DNA from 2 places in the Flaviflexus salsibiostraticola genome. Region 1 is predicted to be linked to the other one. Evidence: riboswitches for the same ligand, from Rfam matches in the RefSeq annotation. Region 1 holds a riboswitch; the other holds the start of a gene.
What was found. Region 1 has a riboswitch for FMN ahead of EJO69_RS02405 (ABC transporter permease). Riboswitches for the same ligand answer to the same signal wherever they lie in the genome.

Region 1 (7,753 bases):
CTCGATCTGACGGCAGGGACGGAGCTGCTTGTCCCCGCCGGACGGTCGACGTGGGAGGCGGTCGCCTGGTCGGCCCAGGCCGCCCTCGCCGCCGGCAGCGCCGTCCTCATCGTCGTTCCGACCTCGCTCGAGGTCGACCGGGCCAGGGCGGCGATCAGCGATCGCCTGCCCGGGGAGCCGATCGCCCTCATCGAGGCGGGCACCTCCCCGGAGACCCGCTACCGACACTTCCTCTCGGCCAAGACGGGACGCGCCCGCATCGTCCTCGGCACCCGTGCCGCCGCCTTCGCACCGGTCGACGCCGGCCTCCTCATCGTCGTCGACGAACAGAATGATGCGATGAGGGACAAGCGCAGCCCGTACATGTGGGCCGATGAGGTGCTGCGGATGAGGGGAGAGGGGCGGGCTCTTCTTCGGTTCAGCTTCCCCCCGAGGATCCACCGGTCACGGCCGCGAATGGTCGCGGGCGGGGTGTGGCCGACCGTGACGCGGGCCGAGCAGTGGGCGGGGGACCAGCGCGGACTCCTGCCGCCGGCGGCCTTCGCCACGATCCGCCGCGGGCTCGAGACCGGCCCCGTCATCGTCTCCGCGCCACGGGCCGGATACGTGCCGGCCCTGGCCTGTCAGCGGTGCGGGAAGAAGGCGGTGTGCCAGCAGTGCGGCACGAGCCTCGCCGTGCCGACCCCGGGCACCCCCGCCTCCTGTGGGACCTGTGGGAGTTCGACCTGGCGGTGCGCATGCGGGTCGTCCGACCTGCGGGCCGTGGCGCGGGGCTCGACCCGCGTCGCCCAGGAGCTCGCCGCCGCCTTCCCCGGCGTCGGAGTCGAATCGGTGCGCAGCGCCGCCCAGGACTCCACCCTCCCCATCGTCATCGCCACCCCCGGTGCGGAGCCGGACCGCGAATTCGCAGCCGGCGTCATCCTTGATGCCGGGTCGAGGCTTGCCAGCCTCTCGCTCGATGCGGAGATCGAGGCGGTCGGCCGGTGGGCACGGGTTGCCAGCCGCGTCTCCCAGCACGTGCTCCTCACTGGGGGAGTGCCACCGCACCTCGCCGAGGCGCTCGCCACCCGCAGCATCGACTTCATCGAGCCCCTCGTGGAGGAACGGGAGGCCCTCGGCCAGCCGCCCTTCCACCGGTGGTTCGCGATCTCCGGGCAGCGAGCCGACGTCCAGCGGCTTCTCGGCGGCATCGCCGCCCGGCTTGAGGGCGAGGCGCCCCCCGAGCAGGGCATCGCCGCCCTCCTGACGGGCGGCGGGCGCCAGGTCTTCGCCGCCGGCATCCACATCGTCGGCCCGGTTGAGGATGCTGAGGGAGTGACGCTCCACCTTCATGAGGAGGCGCCCGCGGAGCGTCTCGCCGGCGTCCTGCGGGCGACCCTTCAGGACCTTGGTCAGATGGCGGTGCGGATCGAGGCGGATCCGATCATCTGAGCTCGCGGTGGGGGCGATGGTGCGGTGGTGCCGACCCACCACCAGACCGGATTCCGGCTGGATTGGTCCTTCGTCTCAGAGAGTCGGGTCGCCCTCGGCGAACTCGAACGTGACGCGAATGTCGGGATCGACGGCGGTGACGATGCCCGTATAGAAGGCCTCGGCCTGATCCTCGAGCAGGTCCCTGTTCGCGTTGACGTGGGTGTCGACGTTCTGCTCGTTGAGGATCTGGTTGATGACCTCCGGCTCATCAATGTCGGGGGAGACCCAGCTCAGCGCCCCGTTATCCTCGAGCGCCGTCTTGAATGTGATGTCATCGTGGCCGATGAAGATGAACTCGGGAACGGTGATGTGGAGGCCGTCCCCGCCGCGCTGCTCGATCTCGACCTCCTCGCCATTGATGCCGAGCTTCGCCTGGAAGTTGTATTGAAGGAAGAGCACCCTGCCGCTGCCGGGAACATTGCGGCCGAAGACCGTGCGGGAGACTCGCTCCTCGGCGATCCCCTGAATCCCCAGACCCAGCAGAACGATCTCTTCGTTCCTCTCAAGCGAATTGACGACCAGGCTGTGGTTGGTCTGCTCCTGGGTGCCGAACAGTGTGGGAAAGGGATTCGGCAGGAGCATGCCGACGGCAAGCGCGGCCACTGCCGCGACTCCGATGGGCCAGAGGCGGAGAGGCCTTCTGTCCTGCCGGGTCCGGCCCTGCGTTGATGTGTCGACCACGCTGTCTCCATTCCGCGCGCCACTCTGCACGCTCTACAGGCCAAGATAGCCGACGGTCGTCAACCCGGCGCGACGTTTGGATGCCTGACATATCAGGACGTGGCCGTGAGGGGCGCGGAGCAGTGGCGTCTGGGAAGACTCACCCGAAGCCCGAGAAGCATCACCCGGAGCCCAGTCGACATCGCCTGCGCCTCGGCTCGCCCAGGTCGTTGATCTGGTGGACCGTAGAATGAGCCCATGCGCATCATCTTCGCCGGCACCCCGGCCACCGCCGTACCGTCGCTCGTCCGCCTCGCCGAGGAGCACGAGATCGTCGCCGTCCTCACGAGGGCGCCCGCCCCTGTGGGCAGGAGGCGCGTGCTCACGCCCTCACCGGTTGAGGCGAAGGCACGTGAGCTCGGCATCGACGTCCTCACGCCCACCACGCTCAAGGACCCAGCGGTCCACGAGCAGCTCGCGGAGCTGAACCCGGAGATCGTCGCCGTCGTCGCCTACGGCCTCATCATTCCTGAAGCGCTGCTGGCGGTGCCCGCCCACGGCTGGATCAACCTCCATTACTCCCTCCTGCCGCAGTGGCGGGGCGCGGCCCCCGTTCAATACGCGGTCGCCGCCGGTCAGCGGACGACCGGGATCGCGACCTTCCAGATCGAGACAGGCCTCGACACGGGGCCGGTGTACGACATGGCGGAGGTTGAGATCGGTCACCGTGAGACCGCCGGCGAGCTGCTCGACCGGCTCTCGGAGATGGGGGCCGACCTGCTCGCCACGACCCTCGCCGCCATCGCCGATGGGACGGCACGCGCCGTGCCCCAGGAGGGTGAGCCGACCTACGCTCCGCAGCTGAAAGCCGCCGACGGGCAGCTCGACCTCAGCCGCACAGCGGCCGAGCTCGACGCTCAGATCCGCGGTTTCACGCCCGCGCCGGGCGCGTGGACGACGTGGCACGGGGATCGCGTGAAGATCGGACCGGCGGAACCGGTCGATGTCGATCTGCCCGTCGGGCAGATCTCCGTCGGCGAGGATGTGCTCCTGGGAACGGGCGCCGGCTCACTGAAACTCGACCGGATCGCGCCCCCGGGAAAGCCGTGGATGAGGGCGGCCGACTGGGGGAGAGGACTGCGTGAGGCGGTAGTCTGGGGCTCATGACTGACAGACCGACGAACTGGCGCCCAGGGCGCATGGAATCAGATCCAGCACGGCTCGTGGCCCTCGATGTGCTCGAGCAGGTCCGCGACGGTGCGTACGCGAATATCGCTCTTCCCGCGACGCTGCAGAAGGCCGGTCTGACGGGGCGGGGCCGGGGCTTCGCCACCAATCTGACGTACGGCACGCTGAGGATGATGGGCAGGTGGGACGCGATCATCGAGCGCTGCGTCCAGGGCCGGCCGTTCGAGGAGATCGATCCCCTCGTCGTCGACATTCTCCGACTCGGCGCGCACCAGATCCATGGCCTCGACGTGCCGATCCATGCGGCCATGAATGAGACGGTCAACCTTGCCCGCAACGAGGCCGGCTCAGGCGCCTCGGGCTTCGTCAATGCCGTCATGCATCGCATCAGCGAGCGCACCTCGGCCGAATGGGATGAGGTCCTCGCCACGGACCTCGCCCCGCAGGGACCCCGGGCGGTCCTCGCCGCACAGACCTCCCACCCCGAATGGATCCTCGAGGTCTATGAGAAGTCGCTCGAGGCCTCGGGCCGCACGGTCGATGATCTCGGTGATGTGCTCGCCGCCAACAACGAGCCCGCCCGCGTCGCCATCGCACCGCGCACCGTCTCCCGGGAGACCGTTGTCCGCGACGCCGAGGACGCCCGTGCAACCCCGACCGAGGGATCGCTCCTCGAGGAGGCTGTTGTCCTCGAGCGGGGTAACCCGGGCCGGATGCAGTCGATCCGGGACCACAGCGCGGGTGTGCAGGATGAGGGCTCCCAGCTCGTCGCCCACCTCGTCATCGAGGCACCTCTCGAGGGCCGGGACACGGAGTGGCTCGACATGTGTGCGGGTCCCGGCGGGAAGACCGCGACGATGGCGGCGCTCGCCGACCCTGCCGTCACGATCTTCGCCAACGAGCTGCACGGGCACCGTCTCGACCTTGTGGCGAACGCCATCGAGCCCTTCGGTGACGCCGTCATCCTCCGCGAGGGCGACGCGCGCTCGATCGGCGAGCCGGGACGCTTCGACCGAGTCCTCGTCGACGTTCCCTGTTCGGGCCTCGGGTCGCTCCGCCGCCGGCCGGAGGCCCGCTGGCGCAAGACGTACGAGGATGCGGAGGGGATGACGGACCTCCAGGTGGGCCTCCTCGAGGCCGCAATCGAGTCCGCCCGTCCCGGCGGCCTCATCTGCTACTCGACGTGCTCACCCGATGTGCGGGAGACGCGGGAGATCGTCGACCGGTTCACGGACCGGGTCGAGGTTCTCGATGCGGTCGAGATCGCACGCCGCATCGTCAAGCCTGGGTCTTTGGACACGATCACCGGTCCGTATCTCCAGCTGTGGCCGGATGAGCATGATACGGACGCGATGTTCGCCGCTCTCCTCATCAAGAAGTGAGAAACTGGGAACCATGAGCATTCTGATCTCCCCCTCCATCCTCAACTCCGACATCGGCAACCTTGCCGGCGAGCTCAACAGGATCTCGAACGCGGACTGGGCCCACGTCGACGTCATGGACAACCATTTCGTTCCGAACCTCACGTGGGGCATTCCCGTCATCGAGGCCGCGAAGAAGTACTCGCCGGTCCCGATCGACGCGCACCTCATGATCGCCAACCCGGACCGCTGGGTGCCGGGCTTTGTCGAGGCCGGTGCGGACTCGGTCACGTTCCACGCCGAGGCTGTCGCGGCCCCAATCCGTCTGGCACGCGAGGTTCGTGCGATGGGAGCCAGGGCCGGTATTGCCCTCAACCCCGCCACCCAGATCGACGACTACATCGACATCCTCGATGAGTTCGACATGGTCCTGTGCATGACGGTCGAGCCGGGCTTCGGCGGGCAGCCGTTCATCGCGAGCGTCATGCCGAAGGTCGCGCGCCTGCGCGAGCTCATCAACAAGAAGGGCCTCGAGACCTGGATCCAGGTCGACGGCGGCGTCAGCGCCGACACGATCGCCCAGGCGGCCGAGGCCGGCGCGAACAACTTCGTCGCAGGGTCTGCCGTGTACAAGGCTGAGGACGCCGCGAACGCGGTCGATACGCTGCGTGAGTTGGCTCGCAGTCACAGTCATTGACGAGATGCTACGATAGAGGCGTGTTTCGGGGTCGGTGAAAGTCCGAGCCGGCGGTGATAGTCCGCGACCCGCGCAAGCGGTTGATGGGGTGAAACTCCCCAACCGACGGTGAAAGTCCGGATGGGAGAAACACGCCTGGCTGTCGCGCCCAACGTGCGCGACGCGTGCCCGCTGTCCCCGAAGTGCGCGGAGGACAGTTGCGACACTTCGCACCGATCGTATTCGGGCTGCTGGTGCTGGCCCTGTGGTGGTCCGTCGCCGAAGCGGGCGCGGTCCCGACATACTTCCTTCCCCACCCCATGCGCGTGTGGGACACCCTCTGGGCCGGCCTGACCGACGGCTACCTCATCCTCGCTGCCCGTGAGACTCTCATCGCAGCCCTCTTCGGCTGCATCGCCGCCACCCTCATCGGGATTCCGCTCGGCTACCTGATCGCCCGCTCCCGCATCGTCGCGGCCACGCTCGGCCCGTACCTGGCCGCCTCGCAGGCCGTCCCGGCCGTCGCCCTCGCCCCGCTCCTCGTCATCTGGCTCGGCTACGGCCTCCTGCCGATCACCGTGCTGTGCACGATCATCGTCATCTTCCCCGTCGTCATCTCCACCGCCCTCGGGATCCGCGAACTCGATCAGGACATCATCGACGCGGCGAGGCTCGACGGGGCAGGCAGGCTCGACCTTGTTCGGCGGATTGAGATGCCGCTGGCGCTGCCCTCGATTCTCGCCGGCATCAGGACCGGCTTCACCCTCTCCATCACCGGCGCCGTCGTCGGCGAGATGGTCATGGGCGGGGATGGGCTCGGTGCGGCCCTCTCGAAGGGGCAGGGTTCCACGGCGAACGTGGCCCAGCTGTTCGCCGTCATCGCCATCCTCATCGTCCTCGCTGTTGGAATCTATCTCCTCCTCACCTACGTCGAGCGTGTGCTCGACATCAGAAAGGGAATCTCATGAAAAAAATCCTCGCGGCCCTCACGGCCGTCGCCCTCCTCGGTGCCTGCGGCGCCGACACGGATGAGGCCGAATCGGTGACCGTCGGCATGTCCTACGTGCCGGACGTCCAGTTCTTCCCGTTCTACGTGGCCGACGACCAGGGCTTCTTCGAGGATGCCGGTGTCGACGTCACCCTCCGCCATCACGGCGCGCAGGAGCCACTCTTCACGGCACTCACCACGGGTGAAGAGGATGTCCTCTTCGCCGGTGGGGACGAGGTTATGTACGCGAGGGCCGAGGGGATCGACGCCGTCAACTTCGCCACCCTCTACCAGGAGTACCCCGTCACCCTCATCGTCCCCGAGGACTCCGACATCATGAGCCCGGCCGACCTCGAGGGCCGCAGCGTCGGGCTCCCGGGGGAGTATGGCGCGAATTGGTTCGGTCTGCTCGCCATGCTGGATCAGTACGACCTTGAGGATGTCGACGTCCAGAGCATCGGCTTCACGCAGATGGCGGCTCTGACCCGCGGGGACGTCGACGCCGTCATCGGCTTCGTCAACAACGACGCTGTGGCGATGGAGTCGCAGGGCTTCGACGTGCGCACTATCGACCTCGCACCGAACCTGCCCCTCATCGGCCCCGGCCTCACCGCGAGGGGTGACTCGTTCGACGAGCTCTCCGACGCCTACGTCGGGATCCTCGACGGCGTCGAGAAGGCGATCGATTTCGCCGCCGAGAACCCCGAGGAGACCCTCGACATCGTGACGAAGTACGTGCCCGGCATGAGCGACCCCGAGGCGCGTGCCGCCGCTGAGCTGACCTTCACCGCGACCCTGCCCCTCTACCAGGGCGATGGCACGGTCGGCATCCAGGACACCGAGCGGTGGGCAGCGATGAGCGAGTTCATGCACTCCGCCGGCATCATCTCGACCGAGGTTCCCGCGGATGAGGCGATGACGACGCAGATCGTCGACGCACGATGAGAGCCTGCTGAGAGGGGTCCCGCACATCATGTGCGGGACCCCTCCTTGTCTGCCCCCGATCCTGACCTCCTCGACAACCGCAAGGACAGGGACCATGACGGACCCGCGACGGCGTGGTCTGGCGACAGGTGATGCTCGCTGAGAAGAGGGCGGCACGGCGGGGCATGTAGGGGAGTGGGGCTGGTGATGCGCGATTCGGCTCTCTTCCTGGGCGCGGGGTGAGGACTGCGGCCGATGCGCATAGACTGGGCGCGTGAAGAACTTCGAAGAACTGTTCGCTGAACTCAGCCAGAAGGCCCAGGAGCGCCCCGAGGGGTCGGGCACCGTCAAGGAGCTCGATGCCGGGATCCATACGATCGGGAAGAAGCTCCTTGAGGAGGCGGGCGAGGTCTGGATCGCGGCCGAGTACGAGTCGGACGAGCAGGTCGCCCTCGAAGCATCTCAACTCCTCTACCACCTCCA
Region 2 (7,753 bases), 1.2 Mb from region 1:
CAGATCGTCCTCGCCACCTCGATCGCCGAATCCTCGCTCACCGTCCCGGGCGTCACGCAGGTCGTCGACAGCGGGTTGGCCCGAGAGCCCCGCACCCGCTACCAGTCGGGGATCACCGGCCTCGTCACCGTCTTCGAATCGAAGGCCGGAGCTGCTCAGCGTGCGGGCCGTGCCGGTCGTCTCGGGCCGGGCACGGCCCGGATCCTCATGAGCCAAACAAGCTGGTCGCGGCTTGCCGACTATCCCGAACCGGAGATCCGCACGGCCGACCTCACGGATTTCCTCCTCTCCGCGCTGCGGTGGGGAGATCCCAGCGATCTGCGGCTGCCCGATCCTCCCCCGGAGCCGGCACTCCGCTCCGCGGAGCAGATCCTTCGGCGCTTGGGCGCGATCGACGGCGGGATCACCGAGTTCGGTCGGCGCATCTCCGCCATCCCCGCCCACCCCCGCACGTCCGTAGCCCTGCTGCGGCTCTACGACCGGATCGGCACTCGGCGGGCGGCGGAGATCATCGCCCTCCTCGAGGAGGATCAGCCCGTGCCCGGCGCGGACCTGGCCGCCGCGTGGCGGGACATGGTCCGCCGCCCCACGCCGTCGTGGCGCCAGTCGGTCAGGCGCCTGTCGGGGCTCGTCCCGGACGCTGCCGGATCGCCAGTGACGGCCGATGAGGCGGTCGGCGAGGTCGTGGCCGCCGCCTACCCTGACAGGATTGCCGTGCTCCGGTCGGGCACGTATCTCACAGCTGCCGGGACGGGTGCTGTTCTGCCGCAGGGGTCGCCGCTCACGGGATCGGAGTGGCTGGCGATTGCCGATCTCGCCGATTCGGGGCGGGCGGATGCGATGATCCGCTCCGCCATCCCCATCAGCCGCGACCTCGCCTCGGATATGGGCGGGATCGAGGAGACACTCCACGAGATCGCGGGACGGCGCGTGCGAGCCTGGCGGGTGCGCCGCCTCGGAGCGATCGAACTCAACCGCTGGCCGGCCGACATCGACCCCGACGCGGCCCGCCCCCTCCTCATCCGCTCCCTGCCGGACCTGCTCTCCTGGTCGGACAGCGCTCTCCACCTGCGCCAGCGGCTCGACTTCCTCCACCGCACTCTCGGAGCGCCGTGGCCGGACGTGAGTGACGAGGGGCTGTCCGACCGTGCGGAGGAATGGCTCGGCCCGGAGCTCGACCGATGGAGCAGGGGCGGTGCGATCCAGGCGGATCTGGTCGACTGCCTGCGACGCCTCCTGCCGTGGCCGGAGGCGGTTGACCTTGAGAGACTTGCGCCCGCACGGATTGAATCGCCCGCCGGCGGCACCGCGAAGATCCACTACGACGCCGAGAAGCCGTATTCGGCGATGAAGGTGCAGGAGTGCTTTGGGTGGCAGGACTCGCCCCTGCTCGCCGGGGGAGTCCGGCTCCAGATCCAGCTGCTCTCGCCTGCCGCCCGGCCCCTTGCTGTCACCGACGATCTGGCCTCGTTCTGGCGCGGCGCCTATTCTCAGGTGAGGGCCGAGAACCGGGGCCGCTATCCGAAGCATCCCTGGCCAGAGGACCCGCTGAGCGCGACGCCGACGAGGAAGACGACGAGGAGGGCCACGTGAGCGACTACCGGGCGCTGAAGAGACAGGCTGAGGATGCTGTTCGTGAGATGAGGGACTGGCTCGTGAGGGACGGCCAGGACCCCTCGTCCGTCGAGGTCCTCGGCCGCATCAACGGCCCCGGCGTCACGTTCTTCGCCATGCGGTTCCGCCTTCCAGGTGTCGAGGACTGGCTGCTGGGCGTGGCGGGCGGATACCTGGGCGACACGCTCACGCTGACCGGGCACACGCTGACCGCCTACGAGCCGGTGACCGACAGCTTCGGCGAGGACGCAACCGCCCTCATCACCGCAATGGACAGGGCGCTCACGGCCGGAGCTGTGGCCGAGGGTCGCTCCGTGGCCGATTCACTCACCGCGACACTTCTGCTCCGCCATCCCATCGACGTGGCAGCCCTCCAGCGGACCCTCGACGGCGAGCTGCGGGACGGGACGCTCCACCGCGGCGCCTCGCTGCTCCGCCCCGCTCCGGCGATCGATGACCTCACGCCGATCGCCGAGCGCGCCTACCTGTGGCCGCGGGCAGTCGAGGAGACGTCCCAGCACACCGCGAGCCTCGTCATCGACACGTCCGGGGAGGACACGGCTGCGCGGGCCCGCACCCACACGGAGCTCGTCGCCTCCCTCATCGACGACCACGTCCTCGGCATCCACGCGAACGGCACGGTCTACGAGCCGGGCTTCTATCGGCAGGTGGTTGAGACCACCCCGCCGGGCTCCCCGCCCGTGCTCGCCCTCGTCCACCTGGGTCTCGCCAAGCGTCTCGGCAGGCTCTACGGATTCACCGAGGGACTGGTCGATGTGGGGAAGGATGAATTCCTGCTCACGGGCACGAGCCCGGAGGTGCTTCAGCAGGTGCTGCTCGAGCTCGCCTCGCATGTCCTCGTCACGGGAGTCGTCATCCCCGATGGCACCGACCTCACTCTGTCGACGGGCGCAGTGCTCCACCTCAACCGGCAGGGCACAGGCGAGAAGGCGGTCCTGGCGGGATCGCTGTAGAAGCGGCCCTCGAACGTCCACAGGCCCAGGGCTCGCCCTGCTCGCAGCCAATCAGGCGGCTGGTGTCGAAGCTCCCACTGCCGAGGCTGCGTACTCGAGTCAGACATCACAGCTATCGCCGCATTCAGTGCGTACGAGGGGGACGCCAGCGGTGCTGGCTGAGCGCTTGGCGTTCTTGAGCGCGTCAGGACTGTCAGTTCACCTCCCGCGGACACGATTGCCGCTGGGCTGCGCCTCATGTTAATTTGTGCCTGACAAAGTGTACGTGCACTGGGGGCGGTGAAATTCCGCGCCGGCGGTTATAGTCCGCGACCCGGCCACAGCCAGTGGCCGGTTGATCAGGTGAAAATCCTGAACCGACGGTGAAAGTCCGGATGGGAAGCGCGCGTATCGGACGGCGTTTGCCGTACCGTCGTGCCCCCTCGCCTGCGCGCCTGCCGGAGGGGACAGATGATCGTGACAGCGGCCGAGGATGCGGCCATGACCCGAGCGCTTAGCGTGGCGTCGTCTCCCGACTTTCGACCGGGCCCCAACCCGCGGGTCGGATGTGTCTTGCTCGATCCAGAGGGTGCGACGGTCTCTGAAGGGTGGCACCGAGGAGCAGGGACACCACACGCTGAGGCCGACGCCCTCTCCAAGGCCGGCGCGTCAGCTCGGGGCGCCACTGCCGTCGTCACTCTAGAGCCCTGCGATCACTCGGGCCGGACGGGACCATGCACACGCGCGCTCATCGACGCCGGTGTTTCCCGTGTCGTCTTCGCGCAGTCCGACCCGAACCCGCAGGCCTCAAAGGGCGCGCAGGCTCTTCGCGCGGCGGGCGTCGATGCTGTCGGCGGCCATCGCTCTGCTGAGGCCGCGGAACTGAACCGTGCCTGGTCCTTCGCCGTCACACACGGCCGGCCCTACGTCACATGGAAATATGCCGCCACCCTCGACGGGCGCAGCGCGGCAGTCGATGGCACCTCCGCGTGGATCACCTCTCGCGCAGCCCGTTCAGATACTCATCGCCTGCGGGGCGAATGCGATGTCATCATGGTCGGGACGAACACCGTGGTCGTGGATGACCCTCAGCTCACCGTGCGCGATTCGGATGGTCGCGCCGTCGCGCATCAGCCGCTTCGTGTCATCGTCGGTGAGCGACCCCTCAGCGGCAGCCACCGAATCTTCGACGACGCGGCCGACACCCTTCACCTGCAGACTCGAGATCCCGCAAGGGTGCTGGAAGAACTGCACCGCCTCGAGCGGCGCCACGTCTTTCTCGAGGGCGGACCCACCGTGGCTGCTGCTTTCCTTCGTGCGGGTGTCGTCGATGAGATCGTCGCCTACCTTGCGCCAGCTCTCCTCGGAGCCGGTCGGTTCGCCATCGGCCCGCTCGGCATCGAGTCCATGACCGACATCCTCAGATTCACGATGACCGACGTCACGGTTATCCCTCCCACCATCCCCACGGACGAAGCCAACATTCGAGTGACGATGCGCGGCTCCGTCCAGCAGCACAACGAAGAAGGTCCCTATATATGTTCACCGGAATAGTCGAAGAGCTTGGCTCTGTCATCAGCCTGGACGAGCAGAACGATGCACTGCGCCTCACCGTGCGCGGTGCGCTGGCCACGTCCGATGCGGTCCCCGGTGACTCGATCGCCGTCAACGGCTGCTGCCTCACCGTGACGTCGTGTGACGGTGACGAGTTCACCGCCGATGTCATGAGAGAGACACTCATGAAGACCTCGCTGGGAATCCTCGAGCCCGGGAGCCGGGTGAACCTCGAGCGCGCCGTCACGCCGAGCACGCGCCTCGGCGGGCACATGGTCCAGGGGCACGTGGACGGCACCGGTCAGATCCTTGACCGGCAGCCCAGCGAGCACTGGGAGATCGTGACGATCTCGGTGCCCGACGCCGTGAGTCGCTACATCGTCCGAAAGGGGTCGATCGCGGTCGACGGCGTCAGTCTCACCGTCGTCGACACCGCATCCAACGGTCCGGCGGGAGCATCGTTCACCGTGAGCCTCATCCCCGAGACGCTGGCGAGGACGACGCTCGGGTTCAAGGAGCCAGACGACACCGTCAACCTCGAAGTGGATATCATCGCCAAGTACGTCGAGAAGCTGGTGGCCCGATGAGCGCCGCGACGGTCCTGCGCCTGGATACGGTCGACCACGCGATCCGCAGCATCGCGGTTGGTCACGCCGTCGTCGTCACGGGCGGCGAGAATGAGGGCGGAGATCTCGTCTTCGCGGTCTCTCAGGCCAAGCCGGAGCTCATCGCGTTCGCCCTTAGGCATTCGCGCGGGCAGGTCGACCTCCCGATGCCGGAGGAGACGCTCGACCAGCTGACAGCTGAGCTCTTGTCACGAGACAATCCCGCGAGCACAGATCCCGCACGGTCACGGGGCGCGAGCGTTGAGGCCACCGATCGTGCAAGCGCGGCGATCAGGGCTCTTGCGTACGAGGTGAAACGCGTGTCGGCCGACACCGGCCGACTCCGTCCGATGCGGACTCTCACCGGCGGCGTCCTCGCGCGCCGCCGCTCCGCGGAGGCCTCCGTCGATCTGGCTCGTCTGGCGGGCGCGGCTCCCGTCGGCGCTGTCGTCCGCCTCGTCAACAGCGACGGCACGAGGAAGGACGGCCCTCAGCTGCGTGACTTCGCTGACGAGCATGACCTGCTGGTAGTGTCCATCGACAGTCTTCTCGCCCACCGGCATCTCCGCGAAGAGCTCGTGCGGAAGACAGGGGGGACGAGACTCCCCACCATCTATGGCGACTTCACCGCTCACGGGTACAGAACGAGCGTGGAGGGAGTCGAACATGTCGCTCTTGTCCTCGGTGATCTTCGGGGCGACGACCCCGTGCTGACGAGAATCCATTCCGAATGTCTGACCGGTGACGCCTTCGGCAGCCGCCGCTGTGACTGCGGCCCCCAGCTTCAGCAGGCGCTCGAGAGGATCCACACTCGCGGACGAGGCGTCGTCGTCTACCTGCGCGGCCACGAGGGTCGCGGAATCGGACTGGCCGCGAAACTGCGGGCCTACCAGCTTCAGGACGCAGGGTTGGACACCGTCGATGCCAACCTTGAACAGGGCCTTGCTGCAGATGACCGGCACTATGGCGATGCCGCCCAGATTCTGCGAGATCTCGGCGTGGAGCGCGTCGACCTGCTGACGAACAACCCGGACAAGTCCAGTGCACTCGAGCAATTCGGAATCGGAGTAGCACACCAGGTGCCGTCCGCTGTCAGCCCTAATCCCCACAATCTCGCCTATCTCATCACGAAGCGCGACCGCATGGGCCACACGCTGCCTGGGCTGGACGAGCTGTGCACAACCGCTGGAGGACGCTGACATGAGCACGACCAAGACCCCTGCCCCTACTCCCAACCTCGACACCTCGGGCCTGAGCGCTGCGATTGTTGCGGCTACCTGGCACGCCCGGTTCATGGATGGCCTTATCGCCGGTGCGGAACGGGCGTGCGCTGATGCGGGGATCGAGCCGCTCCTCGTGCGTGTCCCCGGGGCCTTCGAACTCCCCGTCGTCGCCGACCGTCTCGCCCAGACCTACGATGTCGTTGTGGCACTGGGTGTTGTCATCAGGGGTGAAAGCCCGCACTTCGACTACGTGTGCCGAGCTGCGACTGACGGCCTCACACGGGTTGCCCTCGATCGTGCGACACCCGTCGGCTTCGGTCTGCTCACCTGCGACAACGACCAGCAGGCCTTCGATCGCGCCGGACTCGATGGTTCGCGTGAAGACAGCGGATATGCGGCTGCCATCGCGGCTCTCGAAACCGCGGTGGCATTGCGCCGGCTTCCGTAATTGCGCCCAGCAGCCTCCCGCTGGTGAGAGCCCCGCACGGAGGATGATCCAGCCGGAGTGCGTCTGGGTCGCTCACTCCGACCGTGCGGCCGAGATCAGGACCTCCATGTGGTCCGTGTGCGGGAACATGTCGAAGACCTGGGCGCGGAGGGCCGTGAAGCCCATGATCTCGAGATCCCTCGCCGCCGAGTCGAAGCTGCAGGAGGAGTAGAGGACCCGGTCAATGTCGGAGTCGCGGATCCACTCCGCGAGGTCGCCGATGCCGCGGCGCGGAGGGTTGACGATGAGGAGATCGGGGGTCGTCTCCTGCTCGCGGGCCCACTCTCCCGCGTCGGCCGCGACGAATGTTGGGGCCCCGCCGGCGGCGCGGACCGCATCCTCCGACAGCTCCACCCCGCGGACGGTCCGCCACGGACGGGCGACGGACTTCGCGAAGCCGCCCACCCCGCAGTACAGATCCCAGATTGATGAAGGGTCGATCTCGTCGACCCACGCGGCCGCAGTCGCATAGAGGACGCGGGTGATGTCGGTGTTGGTCTGGAAGAAGCCCTGCGGCCTCAGGTTCAGCTCGAGTGGGCCCAGGCTCATGTCGAACACCTCCGGTCCGAAGAGGTGGATCTCCGTCGGACCCTCGGGGAGCGCCACGTGCTCCGGCAGGAGGTTGGCGGTGGCGGTCGTGAGAGGGATCTGCTCGGCCAGCCACGGCAGGTGCTGGCGGATCGACGGAATAGAGGCCTCGGAGCGCAGGACGAAGCGGACGAGGAGCCTCCCCGCCGGATTGACGGTGACGAGGATCGACTTCAGCTCACCCGACCGGTGGGGCACCGAGTAGGGGACGAGGCCGGCGCGGGTGATGAACTCGGTCAGCGGGCCGTGAGCGTCGGTGATGGGAGCCTCGTAGAGGAGGCAGTCCCGGAGGTCCTGCCCGTAGCCGTTGCGGAGGATCCCGAGAGTCGGCTGCTCCGTCGACCCGGCGACGATGATCTTCGCCTTATTCCGGAAGCCGTACTCGGCGCTCGCAACCGGCGGCAGCCACTCCGCGCAGGGAAGCAGGGACTCGGCGATGGACTGCTTGGTGGACAGCTGATCGGCGTAGGGGACCGCGAGGTGTGTGCACGAGCGGCACAGACCCTCGTTGAAGTAGGAGCAGCGCGTCAGGCTGCCGGGAACCGTCACGCAGACATCGTAGCCGACCGGCTGGGGGCGGCAGGGACGGGTGTGCGATGCGACGGGACCGCGTGCATGACGGCGGGATGGACGATGCCCCGCTCATCGAGCGGGGCATCGGGTCCTGTCAGGCCTGTGGCGGATTGACGGATCAGGCCTGAGGTGGATTGATCGGATCAGCCGATCGCG

Region 2: another riboswitch for FMN. It lies ahead of ribD (bifunctional diaminohydroxyphosphoribosylaminopyrimidine deaminase/5-amino-6-(5-phosphoribosylamino)uracil reductase RibD); the one in region 1 lies ahead of EJO69_RS02405 (ABC transporter permease).

What each region holds. Positions count from the first base shown of each region.
Region 1 is NZ_CP034438.1:506,469-514,221, forward strand. Features, by position in the region: gene EJO69_RS02380 (primosomal protein N' family DNA-binding protein) at 1-1,431, shown strand, start outside; gene EJO69_RS02385 (hypothetical protein) at 1,507-2,154, opposite strand; gene fmt (methionyl-tRNA formyltransferase) at 2,392-3,300, shown strand; gene EJO69_RS02395 (transcription antitermination factor NusB) at 3,297-4,703, shown strand; gene rpe (ribulose-phosphate 3-epimerase) at 4,717-5,379, shown strand; FMN riboswitch at 5,397-5,515, shown strand; gene EJO69_RS02405 (ABC transporter permease) at 5,577-6,326, shown strand; gene EJO69_RS02410 (ABC transporter substrate-binding protein) at 6,323-7,291, shown strand; gene EJO69_RS02415 (phosphoribosyl-ATP diphosphatase) at 7,545-7,753, shown strand, end outside.
Region 2 is NZ_CP034438.1:1,874,150-1,881,902, forward strand. Features, by position in the region: gene hrpB (ATP-dependent helicase HrpB) at 1-1,593, shown strand, start outside; gene EJO69_RS08660 (hypothetical protein) at 1,590-2,588, shown strand; FMN riboswitch at 2,850-2,979, shown strand; gene ribD (bifunctional diaminohydroxyphosphoribosylaminopyrimidine deaminase/5-amino-6-(5-phosphoribosylamino)uracil reductase RibD) at 3,069-4,121, shown strand; gene EJO69_RS08670 (riboflavin synthase) at 4,106-4,708, shown strand; gene ribA (GTP cyclohydrolase II) at 4,705-5,925, shown strand; gene ribH (6,7-dimethyl-8-ribityllumazine synthase) at 5,927-6,397, shown strand; gene EJO69_RS08685 (class I SAM-dependent methyltransferase) at 6,470-7,573, opposite strand; gene putP (sodium/proline symporter PutP) at 7,716-7,753, opposite strand, start outside.